DNA from 3 places in the Streptosporangium oxazolinicum genome. Region 2 is predicted to be linked to each of the others. Evidence: riboswitches for the same ligand, from Rfam matches in the RefSeq annotation. Region 2 holds a riboswitch; each other region holds the start of a gene.
The links. Region 2 has a riboswitch for S-adenosylmethionine ahead of ABD817_RS09410 (glutathione S-transferase C-terminal domain-containing protein). Riboswitches for the same ligand answer to the same signal wherever they lie in the genome.
Positions count from the first base shown of each region.

Region 1: it holds a riboswitch for S-adenosylmethionine, as region 2 does, so the genes downstream of both, ABD817_RS21510 (aminotransferase class V-fold PLP-dependent enzyme) here and ABD817_RS09410 (glutathione S-transferase C-terminal domain-containing protein) in region 2, are expected to answer to the same signal.
Region 3: it holds a riboswitch for S-adenosylmethionine, as region 2 does, so the genes downstream of both, thrC (threonine synthase) here and ABD817_RS09410 (glutathione S-transferase C-terminal domain-containing protein) in region 2, are expected to answer to the same signal.

Region 1 covers NZ_BAABAQ010000008.1:29,254-32,521, forward strand. Annotated here, with positions in the region: gene ABD817_RS21510 (aminotransferase class V-fold PLP-dependent enzyme) at 1-1,287, opposite strand, end outside; SAM riboswitch class IV at 1,340-1,455, opposite strand; gene ABD817_RS21515 (TerC family protein) at 1,688-2,551, shown strand; gene ABD817_RS21520 (cytochrome P450) at 2,572-3,268, shown strand, end outside.
Region 2 covers NZ_BAABAQ010000002.1:999,389-1,002,656, forward strand. Annotated here, with positions in the region: gene ABD817_RS09405 (FAD/NAD(P)-binding protein) at 1-1,093, opposite strand, end outside; gene ABD817_RS09410 (glutathione S-transferase C-terminal domain-containing protein) at 1,090-2,025, opposite strand; SAM riboswitch class IV at 2,065-2,177, opposite strand; gene ABD817_RS09415 (DUF402 domain-containing protein) at 2,230-2,751, shown strand; gene ABD817_RS09420 (ABC transporter permease) at 2,976-3,268, opposite strand, start outside.
Region 3 covers NZ_BAABAQ010000014.1:25,666-28,933, forward strand. Annotated here, with positions in the region: gene ABD817_RS31300 (alpha,alpha-trehalose-phosphate synthase (UDP-forming)) at 1-870, opposite strand, end outside; gene ABD817_RS31305 (RNA polymerase sigma factor) at 1,110-1,667, shown strand; SAM riboswitch class I at 1,797-1,939, shown strand; gene thrC (threonine synthase) at 1,954-3,249, shown strand.

The sequences.
Region 1 (3,268 bases), on a different contig from region 2:
GACGTGCTCGGAGGTGGTGCCGATGCCGATGGAGGCGCGGACGGCGGAGGCGGTGACGTCGTCGCAGCCGCCGTCCTTGGCGCCCAGCAGGTGCCGTACGAAGGGGTGGGCGCAGAACTTGCCGTCGCGGACGCCGATGCCGTAGTCGCCGGACAGGGCCTCGGCGACCTCGCGGGCGGTGAAGCCGTCCACCACGAAGGAGACGATGCCGACGCGTGGGTGGTCCGGGCCCCACAGGGAGAGCTCGTGGACGCCGGGGACGGAGGCGAGGCCCGCGCGCAGGCGCCCGAGGAGGCGCTCCTCCTCGCGGACCAGCGGGGTCCAGCCGGTGGCGGTCAGGGCGTCGCAGGCCGCGGCGAGCGCGACGGCGCCCAGCACGTTCGGGGTCCCGGCCTCGTGCCGCGCCTCGGGGTCGTCGTGCCACTCGGTGGCGTCGTCGTTCACGGCCCGCACCGCGCCGCCGCCCCGCAGGTACGGCTCGGCGTCGGCGAGCCAGTCGGAACGGCCGATCAGCGCGCCGGCGCCGAACGGCGCGTAGAGCTTGTGGCCGGAGAAGACCACGTAGTCCAGGTCGAGCGCCGTCAGGTTGAGACGGCGGTGCGGGACGAGCTGCGCGGCGTCCACGAGGACGCGGGCCCCGTGCCGGTGGGCGATGTGGGCCAGCGCGGCGATCGGCCAGAGCTCCCCGGTGACGTTGGAGGCGGCGGTCACCACCAGCAGCTTGGGGCCGTCGATCGAGGCGAGGGCGTCGTCGACGGCGCGGACGGCCTCGCCGGGGAAGGCGGGGGCGGCCAGCCGCACGACCCGGTCCCAGGGCAGCAGTGAGGCGTGGTGCTCGGTGTCGAAGACCACGGTGGTGGTGCCCTCGGGCAGGCTGCGGGCCAGCAGGTTGGTCGCGTCCGTGGTGTTGCGGGTGAAGATCACCGAGTCGTCGGGGCGGGCGCCGACGAAGGCGCGCACCGTGTGCCTGGCCTGCTCGTAGCGGGCCGTGGTCAGCTGGGACGCGTACCCGGCGCCGCGGTGGACGCTGGAGTAGGCCGGGAGCGCGGCGGCGACGGCGGCGCTCACCGGCTCCAGACAGGGGGCGCTCGCGGCGTAGTCGAGGTTGGCGTAGCGGACGAGCCTTCCACCCCTGACCGGGACCTCCAGGTCCGAGCCGAGCACGGCCGGGATCGGCCGGTCGTCGGACGCGCGGGTCCCGGGGACGGTCACCGGGACGGCGGCCGGGGCGACGGGAGACGCGGGGCTCGCGGAGTTCGCGGGGGTGAGGATCGTGAGGGTGGACACGCCATGGCTCCTTAGAGGTCATCGGACCCCAACCCATGGCCTAGGTGCCTGGAGCCCGCGCTTGCCCGGCACACCTCGTGCCGGACCAGGTCCTCACCCGGGGCACCCCGCCGCGGACGCGAGGGTTGCCGGCCAGCGAGCCGGGGCTTGTCACTGGCACTCATGACCTACGGGGGAACTATAACCGACACCCCGCGGTGCCCCGCAAGCCCGAAACGTGATCAACCCGGTATCGGGGCCGGAGCGGGTGCTCCCGGAAGCGCCCGGCGAATTGAGAGCGAAGCGTGATGAGAGAGCAGGAACTCGGAGCGTCTCCCGGTCGTCCTGGCAGTCAGCCGAAGAAGCGTTCGGGCAGTTGGCCGACGGTGTGTCGAGCGCCGACCGACGAAGGAGAAAGCCAATGGACTGGGTGACCAGCCCGGAGATATGGATAGGGTTCTTCACCCTTGTCGCCCTGGAGATCGTTCTAGGAATCGACAACATCATCTTCATCTCGATCCTGGTGGGCAAGCTCCCGCCCGCGCAGCGCGACAGGGCCCGCAAGATCGGCCTCGCCGTCGCCCTGATCAGCCGCCTCCTGCTGCTGCTGGCGCTGTCGTGGGTGGTGAGGCTCACGGAGCCGCTGTTCGAGGTCTTCGGGCAGGGGATATCGGGGCGCGACCTGATCCTGATACTCGGCGGCCTGTTCCTGCTGGGCAAGAGCGTCCACGAGATGCACGGCAGCCTGGAGGGGGAGTCCCACCACTCCGAGGGCAAGGTGGCCTCGTCCTTCACCTCGGTGATCATCCAGATCATGATCCTCGACGTCGTCTTCTCGCTCGACTCGGTGATCACCGCGGTCGGCATGGTCGACGAGCTGGGCGTCATGATCGCGGCAGTCATCGTCTCGGTCATCGTGATGCTGGTCGCCTCCGGGCCGATCAGCCGCTTCGTGGACCGGCACCCGAGCATCAAGATGCTCGCCCTGTCCTTCCTGGTGCTGGTCGGCGTCGTGCTCATCGCCGAGGGATTCGAGCAGCACATCTCCAAGGGCTACATCTACTTCGCCATGGCGTTCTCGCTGCTGGTGGAGCTGCTGAACATCCGGATGCGCGGCAAGTCGAAGCGGAAGCCGGTCGAGCTGCGCTCCCGCTACGAGACCGGGGGCCAGGCCGGTTCCGAGACCCCGGCGACCCCGCAGAGCACGGAGAGCCGGGGAGCTTTGGCGACCCAGACCGACGAACCTGCTGAAAGGGGAAATCCAGACAAGCAGGCCAACTCCTAGGCCGGGATTACGATGCCTGTGTGCGCTTTGATCCCTGGAGTCCGGAGTTCGTCGCCCATCCCTATGACGTCTACGACGAGCTGAGGCGGGAGCGGCCGGTCAGCTTCTTCGAGCCGACCGGCCAGTGGCTGGTGGCCAGGCACGCCGACGTCAACGCGCTGCTGCGGGACCGCAGGCTCGGCCGCTCCTACCTGCACGTGGCCTCGCACCGGGAGTTCGGCAGGCCCGACGACCCCGAGTTCCAGGACCCGTTCTGGCGGGTGATCAGGGCGGGCATGCTCGACGTCGAGCCGCCGGTGCACACCAGGCTCCGGCGGCTGGTCTCGAAGGCGTTCACCCCTCGCATGGTCCAGGCGCTCCGTCCCAAGGTCGCCCGTATGGCCGAGGAGCTGGTGGACGTCTTCGTCGAGCACGGTGGCGGAGACCTGATCGCCGAGGTCGCCGAACCTCTCCCGGTCACCGTGATCGCCGAGATGCTCGGCGTGCCCGAGGCCGACCGGCACCTGCTGCGGCCCTGGTCGGCCGACATCTGCGGCATGTACGAGCTCCAGCCGTCGATCGAGGCCCAGCGCACGGCCGTACGGGCGGCCGAGGAGTTCTCCGCCTACCTCGTCGAGCTGGCCCGCGCCCGCAGGGCCGACCCCGGTGACGACCTGATCAGCGCGCTCGCCCTGGTGACCGACGAGGGCGACACGCTCACCGAGGAGGAGCTGGTCG
Region 2 (3,268 bases):
GGTCGAGCCGGTCGAAGTCGAGCCGGTCCAGGTGCCGGGGCACGGCCTCGCGGATCAGCTTGCGCATCCCGAGGCTGCGCCACTCCTCGGCGGCGAAGCCCTCCTCGAACTCCTCCCAGCCCAGCTTGGCGCGCTTGGGGTGGGCGGTGATGAGCTCGTGGTAGTACGCGAAGGCCAGCTCCTTGGCGACCAGCGGCCACACGTCCCGGCGGAAGTTCCACGGCCCCCCGCTCAGCACCTCGCCCAGCGCCTCGCGGGTGAGGAAGCGCGGCACCGGCGGGCGGGCGCCGGTGAAGGGGTAACCGGTCTTGGAGTGGTACGGCACCCCGCGCCGCGATCCCACGTGCAGGAGGGGCTCGCGCCCGTTGGGCAGGTAGACCAGCTCCCCGTCGTACTCGCGGACGAACCGGCCGCCCCGGCCCGAGGTGAGCAGCACCATCAGGTCGACGAAGGCCAGCCCCATCCCCCGCATGATCACCGGTTCCCCGGCGGGAATGCCGTCCAGGTCGAGGTCCGCCGCGTAGCCGGTGGGCAGGTAGCGCAGCCCCCCGCGCGCGGCCAGACCGGCCAGCGCGCTCTCCTCCCTCGTCGGGGTCACGTCGCCGTGCCCCTGGGCGAGGATCACCGCGTCGGCCTCGATGGTCCGGCCGTCCTCCAGGATCACCGTCTGGCCACCGGGGACGTCGGCGAGGTCGACGGCGCGGGCGGGGTGCACGTGCACCCGGACACCGCGCGGGGCGTTCGCCACCGCGTGCCGGAAGACGTGGGAGAGGTAGCCGTTCTGCGCCGGGCGGGAGGCGAACCTGCCGGGGTCGCCGCCGAGCCACTCGGCCAGCGTGGGTCCGGGGCGGATCGGCCCCTCGCAGCGCACCGACTCGTCGGTGAAGAGCGTCACGTCGGCCGCGGTGGAGTTCATCCAGAGCAGGTCCGGCTGGTCGCGGCGCCAGACGCGCCCGCCGCCCGGCGGGTGGGGGTCGATCACGTGGACGTCCAGCGACGGCCAGCCGAGCAGGTCGGCGGCGTTGGCGCAGATCCGCTCCACCAGGCAGGTGCCCGTCGGTCCCGCGCCGACGACGGCGATCGAGGCGCTCATACGGCGGCTCTGCGGTGCGGCTGGTCCCAGTCGGCATGCAGCGGCTCGACCGGGATCCGCCAGGCGTCGGTCTCGACCTTCCGATAGGAGATGACGGTGAAGTCGGTGTTCTCGCGGAAGGCGGGGTGGGTGTACAGGTCCCTGGCGTAGGCCCACAGGTTGGGGAAGGCGGTCAGCGGGCGCTCGCTGATCCTGGCCGCCGGGTTGTCGCTCAGGTCGAAGCGGAGCAGGGTCGGCCAGAGCCGCACGTCCGCCTCGGTGATCCCCGAGCCGAACAGGAACCTGCGGTCGGCCAGCCGGGCGTCCAGCTCGTCCAGGAAGGCGACCACGGTCCCGCGCGCCTCGGTGTACGCGGCCTCGGTGGTGGCCGACGCCACCCGGCCCGCCGCCGTGTTGACGATCTCGTAGATCCTCGTGTTGAGCTCGTCGATCTCCGGCCGGAGCTCCTCGGGGTAGAGGTCGGCCTCGGGGTCGCCGCCGAACCGGGTGGCCAGGTCGATCGTGATGTCGGGGAAGTTGTTGCTGACGACGCGGCCGCTCGTCCTGTCCCACAGGACCGGCACCGAGACGTGCCCGTCGAAGCCGGGTTCGGTCGCCTCGTACGCCTGCCGCAGGATGGTGAACCCGTTGACCGGGTCGGCCCCGCGCCGCTCGCGGAACGCCCATCCGCGCCCGTCGCGCTCGTCGTCGACGTAGGAGAGCGAGACCACGTCCTGGAGCCCCTTGAGGGAGCGCACGATGGCCGCGCGCTGCGCGTACGGACAGACGGCCGCGACGTAGAGGTGGTAGCGGCCCGGCTCTGCGGGGAAGGCGGGTGTGCCGATCCGCCCCTGGAAGGGGTAGCGCGGGCCGGGCCTGCCACCGGGCCGGTAGTGGCCGTGGGTGTCGAGGTCGACGGGGCTCGCGTGGTTCAGTGTGCTGGTCTTCGGCATCTGGCACTCCCGGGCATGTCTCGGTGACCCCGATGAAGGGATCCGCGCTTGCGGCACGCCTGCCGTGCCGCCTGGTCTCCCCCGGGGGCACCCCGCCGCGGTGCGAGGGTTGCCGGTCAGCCAGCCGGGGCTTCTCACTGACGCTCTTAACCTATTTAGAAGGTAGGAAATACATAGATCTCTGTCAAGCCTTAATGTCGGGGAATGTCCTATGAGAGCGTGAACGTGGTCTACCGCAAGTACGACGGGTCGCTGCACTGGCACCACCGCGGCCTGTTGCTCGGCGAGGACGAGCACGGGGTGTGGACGGGCTGCGTCGCCAACTCCAGCGGCCACAAGGGGGAGGGCCCCGCGGTCGCCTGGCCGCACCCGTTCGTGATGCTCTTCCCCCGCGACGCCTGGTGGACGGCCGCCTTCAACACCGCCCCGCACAAGCACGAGATCTACTGCGACATCTCCACGGTGCCGGAGTGGAGCGACGGCGAGGTCACCATGATCGACCTGGACCTCGACGTGATCCGGACCCGCAGGAACCTGCTCAAGGGCCGCCCGAGCCGGGTCTTCCTGGACGACGAGGACGAGTTCGAGGAGCACCGGGTCAAGTACGCCTACCCGCCCGACGTGGTGGAGAGCGCCCGCGCCTCGGCCGCCTGGCTGATGGAGGCCGTCACCGCGCGCACCGCCCCCTTCGGTGACGCGCCGCACTGGCTCACCCTGGTCAGCTGAGCCCGGCGGTCGCCCGAGCCCCTTTCCGAATTCCCCGAACCCGAGCCCGGCGGTCGTCCGAGCCCCTTCCCGAAACAGCGACCGGCTTCCCTGGAACCGCGACCGGTTTTCCCGGAACAGCGACCGCCGGACCCGGTCTCCCGGGCCCGGCGGTCCGCGGTGCGACGCCTCCCATACCGGCCGTGGCGGGTGACGCCCCTCTGGACACCCCCCTCGGCCTCACCTCAGTGGGCGCGGCGGCGGAACAGCCTGCCGGAGAGCATCGCCGAGACCAGCAGGAAACCGCCGCACCAGGCCAGCGCCTTCCACGGATCGCTCCCCACGGGCTGGTCCAGCAGCAGGCCGCGCACGGACTCGATGATCGGCGTGGCCGGCTGGTTCTCCGCGAACCCGTGCAGCCACGTGGGCATGGTGTGCACCGGGACGAAGGCACTGCTCGGGTAGGGCAGGAACATCACGAAGAAGGTGAAACCGCCCGCCGCCTCCGGCGTCCTGGACAGCAGGCCGACCACGGCCG
Region 3 (3,268 bases), on a different contig from region 2:
CTCCGTCCTGTCGATCCGCACGATCAGCCTGCGGTCGCCCACCTGGGCGCGGAGCGCGGCTATGTGCGACTCCACGTCGGGCTCGGACGCCCTGGCCCAGAGCGCCTTGCCGTCCACGCCCAGGCTGTGGGTGCCGATCCGGGTGGTCCTGCCCGCGTGCGTGACCGTACGCTCCCCGCGGTCGACCCGCGCGCCGAGCACCGTCTCGCAGCAGTCCATGAACGCCCCGCCCCAGCGGTCGGTGAGGAAGCCCGCGTGGTCGGCGCCCAGGATGCCTTCGAGGAGCTCGGTCGCCACGTCGTCGGGGAGCAGGGAGAAGTATTCGGGCGGGGCCCACGGCGTGTGCGAGAAGTGCGCCACCCGCAGGTCGGGGCGCTCCCCCCTGAGCATGGCCGGGACCAGGCTCAGGTGGTAGTCCTGCACCATCACCCGCGCCCCGTGCGAGCCCTCCTCGGCCAGCGCCATCGCGAAGGCCTCGTTGTAGGCCTGGTACGACTCCCACTCCCGGCGGAACCTGGCGTCGAAGTACGGCCTGTTGGGGGTGTCGTAGAGGAGGTGGTGGACGAACCAGAGGGTGGAGTTGGCGACCGCGTTGTACGCGCGGTGGAAGGTCGCCGGGGGGATGTCGAGCATCCGCACCGCCCCGGTGTCGTAGCCCGCCTGGTCGAGCCTGCCGCCGGACGCCAGCCGCACGGCACCGCGGTCGCCGTCGGACAGCGCCGCGCAGACCCACAGGACGTTGAGGTCCTTCGCGACCTCCGACAGGCCGGAGACCAGGCCGCCACCTCCCCTGCGCATGGACAGCGAGCCGTCCTCGGAGAGGGTGAAGGAGACGGGGCCGCGGTTGGAGGCCACCAGGATCGCGCTCATGAGATCCCTCCACTGGCTAGGGACACGCCTGTTCTGAAGGTTAACCGGCACTTCGCCAGGCTGTCCTTGCTCTTCAGGTCAACGAAAGAACGGCGTTCGTCGAATTGTGTCAGCTCTTGTCAGCAGGTGGAGTGATGAAGTCCGGCGTATCACCCTTTTTGTGGCGGGGAGGGAGGGTCGCCATCCGAGATCCCGACCGTAGGATGTCCAGCGACCGTGACCGCTGATGGGGGCCTGTGATGGCGCTGGACGAGACGACCGAGGACCTGGCCCGATCGGCCGCCCAGGGTGACCACCGCGCGCTCGGTGAGCTGCTGAAGCGGATCGAGCCCGCCGTGCTCAGGCACTGCGGCCGTATCCTGCCCTTCCGGCAGGACGCCGAGGAGGCCTGCCAGGACACCCTGCTCGCGGTGGCGCGCAACATCGCCCGCTTCGAGGGGCGTGCCCGGTTCAGCACCTGGCTGCACATCGTGACCGCCAACTGCGCCAGGACCACGTACCGCTCGCTGAAGCGCCGCGCCGCCGAGCAGAGCTCGGACGAGCTGCCGCTGCAGAAGCCGGACGTCGCCCGGGTGAGCGTGATCGCCGGGTCCCGGCTGGACCTGCTCGACGCGATGGAGGCGCTGGAGGCCGAGAAACCGGAGCTGGCCCAGGCGCTGGTGCTGCGCGACATCTGCCAGCTCGACTACAACGAGGTGGCCGAGCAGCTCGGCATCCCGCTGGGCACCGCGAAGTCGCGCATCCACCAGGCGCGCAAGTACGTCCAGGGGGCCCTGGGCGACGCCTACGGCTTCTGACCGGCGGCCCGATTCCGGTTGTCCGCTGGATAACACGCCGTGTCTCGTACAGTGAGACATCAGGTCAGGAGGGCGGCAGGGCGAGGTAGAGTGCTTGAGACCCGCGCGTCGGGTTTCCAACTGAATATTTGCTCATCCAGAGGGGTGGAGGGACCGGCCCTGCGAAGCCCCGGCAACCATCCCGGTTCCAGACTCGTGATCTGAACGAGGTCGGCCGGGACAGGTGCCAATTCCGGTCTGTGACCAGGGTGGTCCGCAGACGAAGATGAGGGAAAGGCCTCGCTTCATGGCGCTCGCAACCACTGAGAACACCACCTCCTCCTCTGCCGGTCGTGCCGACGACGCGCGTGACCGGCCCTTCGGCCCCGCCGTCGCCCTGTCCTGCCGGGAGTGCGGTGCCCGCTACGACCTCGGCCCCGAATTCGCCTGTACCGAGTGTTTCGGGCCCCTTGAGATCGCGTACGACTTCGGGCGTGTGACCCGGGAGCGGATCGCCGAGGGGCCGACCAACATCTGGCGCTACCGCTCGCTGCTGCCCGTCCCCGAGGACGTGGCCTCCAAGCCCAACATGGCGCCCGGCTGGACCAAGCTCGTCAACGCCGGAAACCTCGCCCGCGAGCTGGGCATCCGCTCCCTGCACGTGAAGGACGACTCCGGCAATCCCACGCACTCCTTCAAGGACCGCGTGGTCTCCATCGCCGTCGAGGCGGCCAGAAACTTCGGCTTCCACACCCTGTCCTGCTCCTCCACCGGCAACCTGGCCGGTGCCGTGACCGCCGCCGCCGCGCGGGCCGGGCTGGACGCCTGCGTGTTCATCCCCTCCGACCTGGAGCAGGCCAAGATCGTCATGGCCTCCGTGTACGGCGGCAGGCTCGTCGGCATCGAGGGCACGTACGACGACGTGAACCGCTTCTGCTCCGAGCTCATCGGCGACGAGCTGGGCGACCAGTGGGGCTTCGTGAACGTCAACCTCCGCCCGTACTACGCGGAGGGGTCCAAGACGCTGGCCTACGAGATCGCCGAGCAGCTCGGCTGGCGCGTCCCCGACCAGATCGTCATCCCGGTCGCGTCGGGCTCGCAGCTCACGAAGGTCGACAAGGGCTTCAAGGAGCTGATCCGCCTCGGCCTGGTCGAGGACCGGCCCTACAAGATCTTCGCGGCCCAGGCCGAGGGGTGCTCCCCGGTCTCCGCCGCCTACAAGGCGGGTCACGACGTGATCCGCCCGGTGAAGCCGGACACGATCGCCAAGTCGCTGGCGATCGGCAACCCGGCCGACGGCCCGTACGTCCTGGACATCGCCCGCCGCACCGGCGGCGCGGTCGAGGACGTCACCGACGCCGAGATCGTCGACGCGATCCGGCTGCTGGCCAGGACCGAGGGCATCTTCGCCGAGACCGCCGGAGGCGTCGTCGTCGGGGTGCTGCGCAAGCTGATCGCCTCGGGCACGCTCGACCCCGACGCCGAGACCGTGGTCCTCAACACCGGTGACGGTCTCAAGACCCTTGACGCGGTGGCCGGGGAGGCCCGCCCAACCGCGGTGATTCGGCCTTCTCTTGACGCATTCCGTGCGGCTATCGCCTAGAAATCGTGAAAGGTACTGA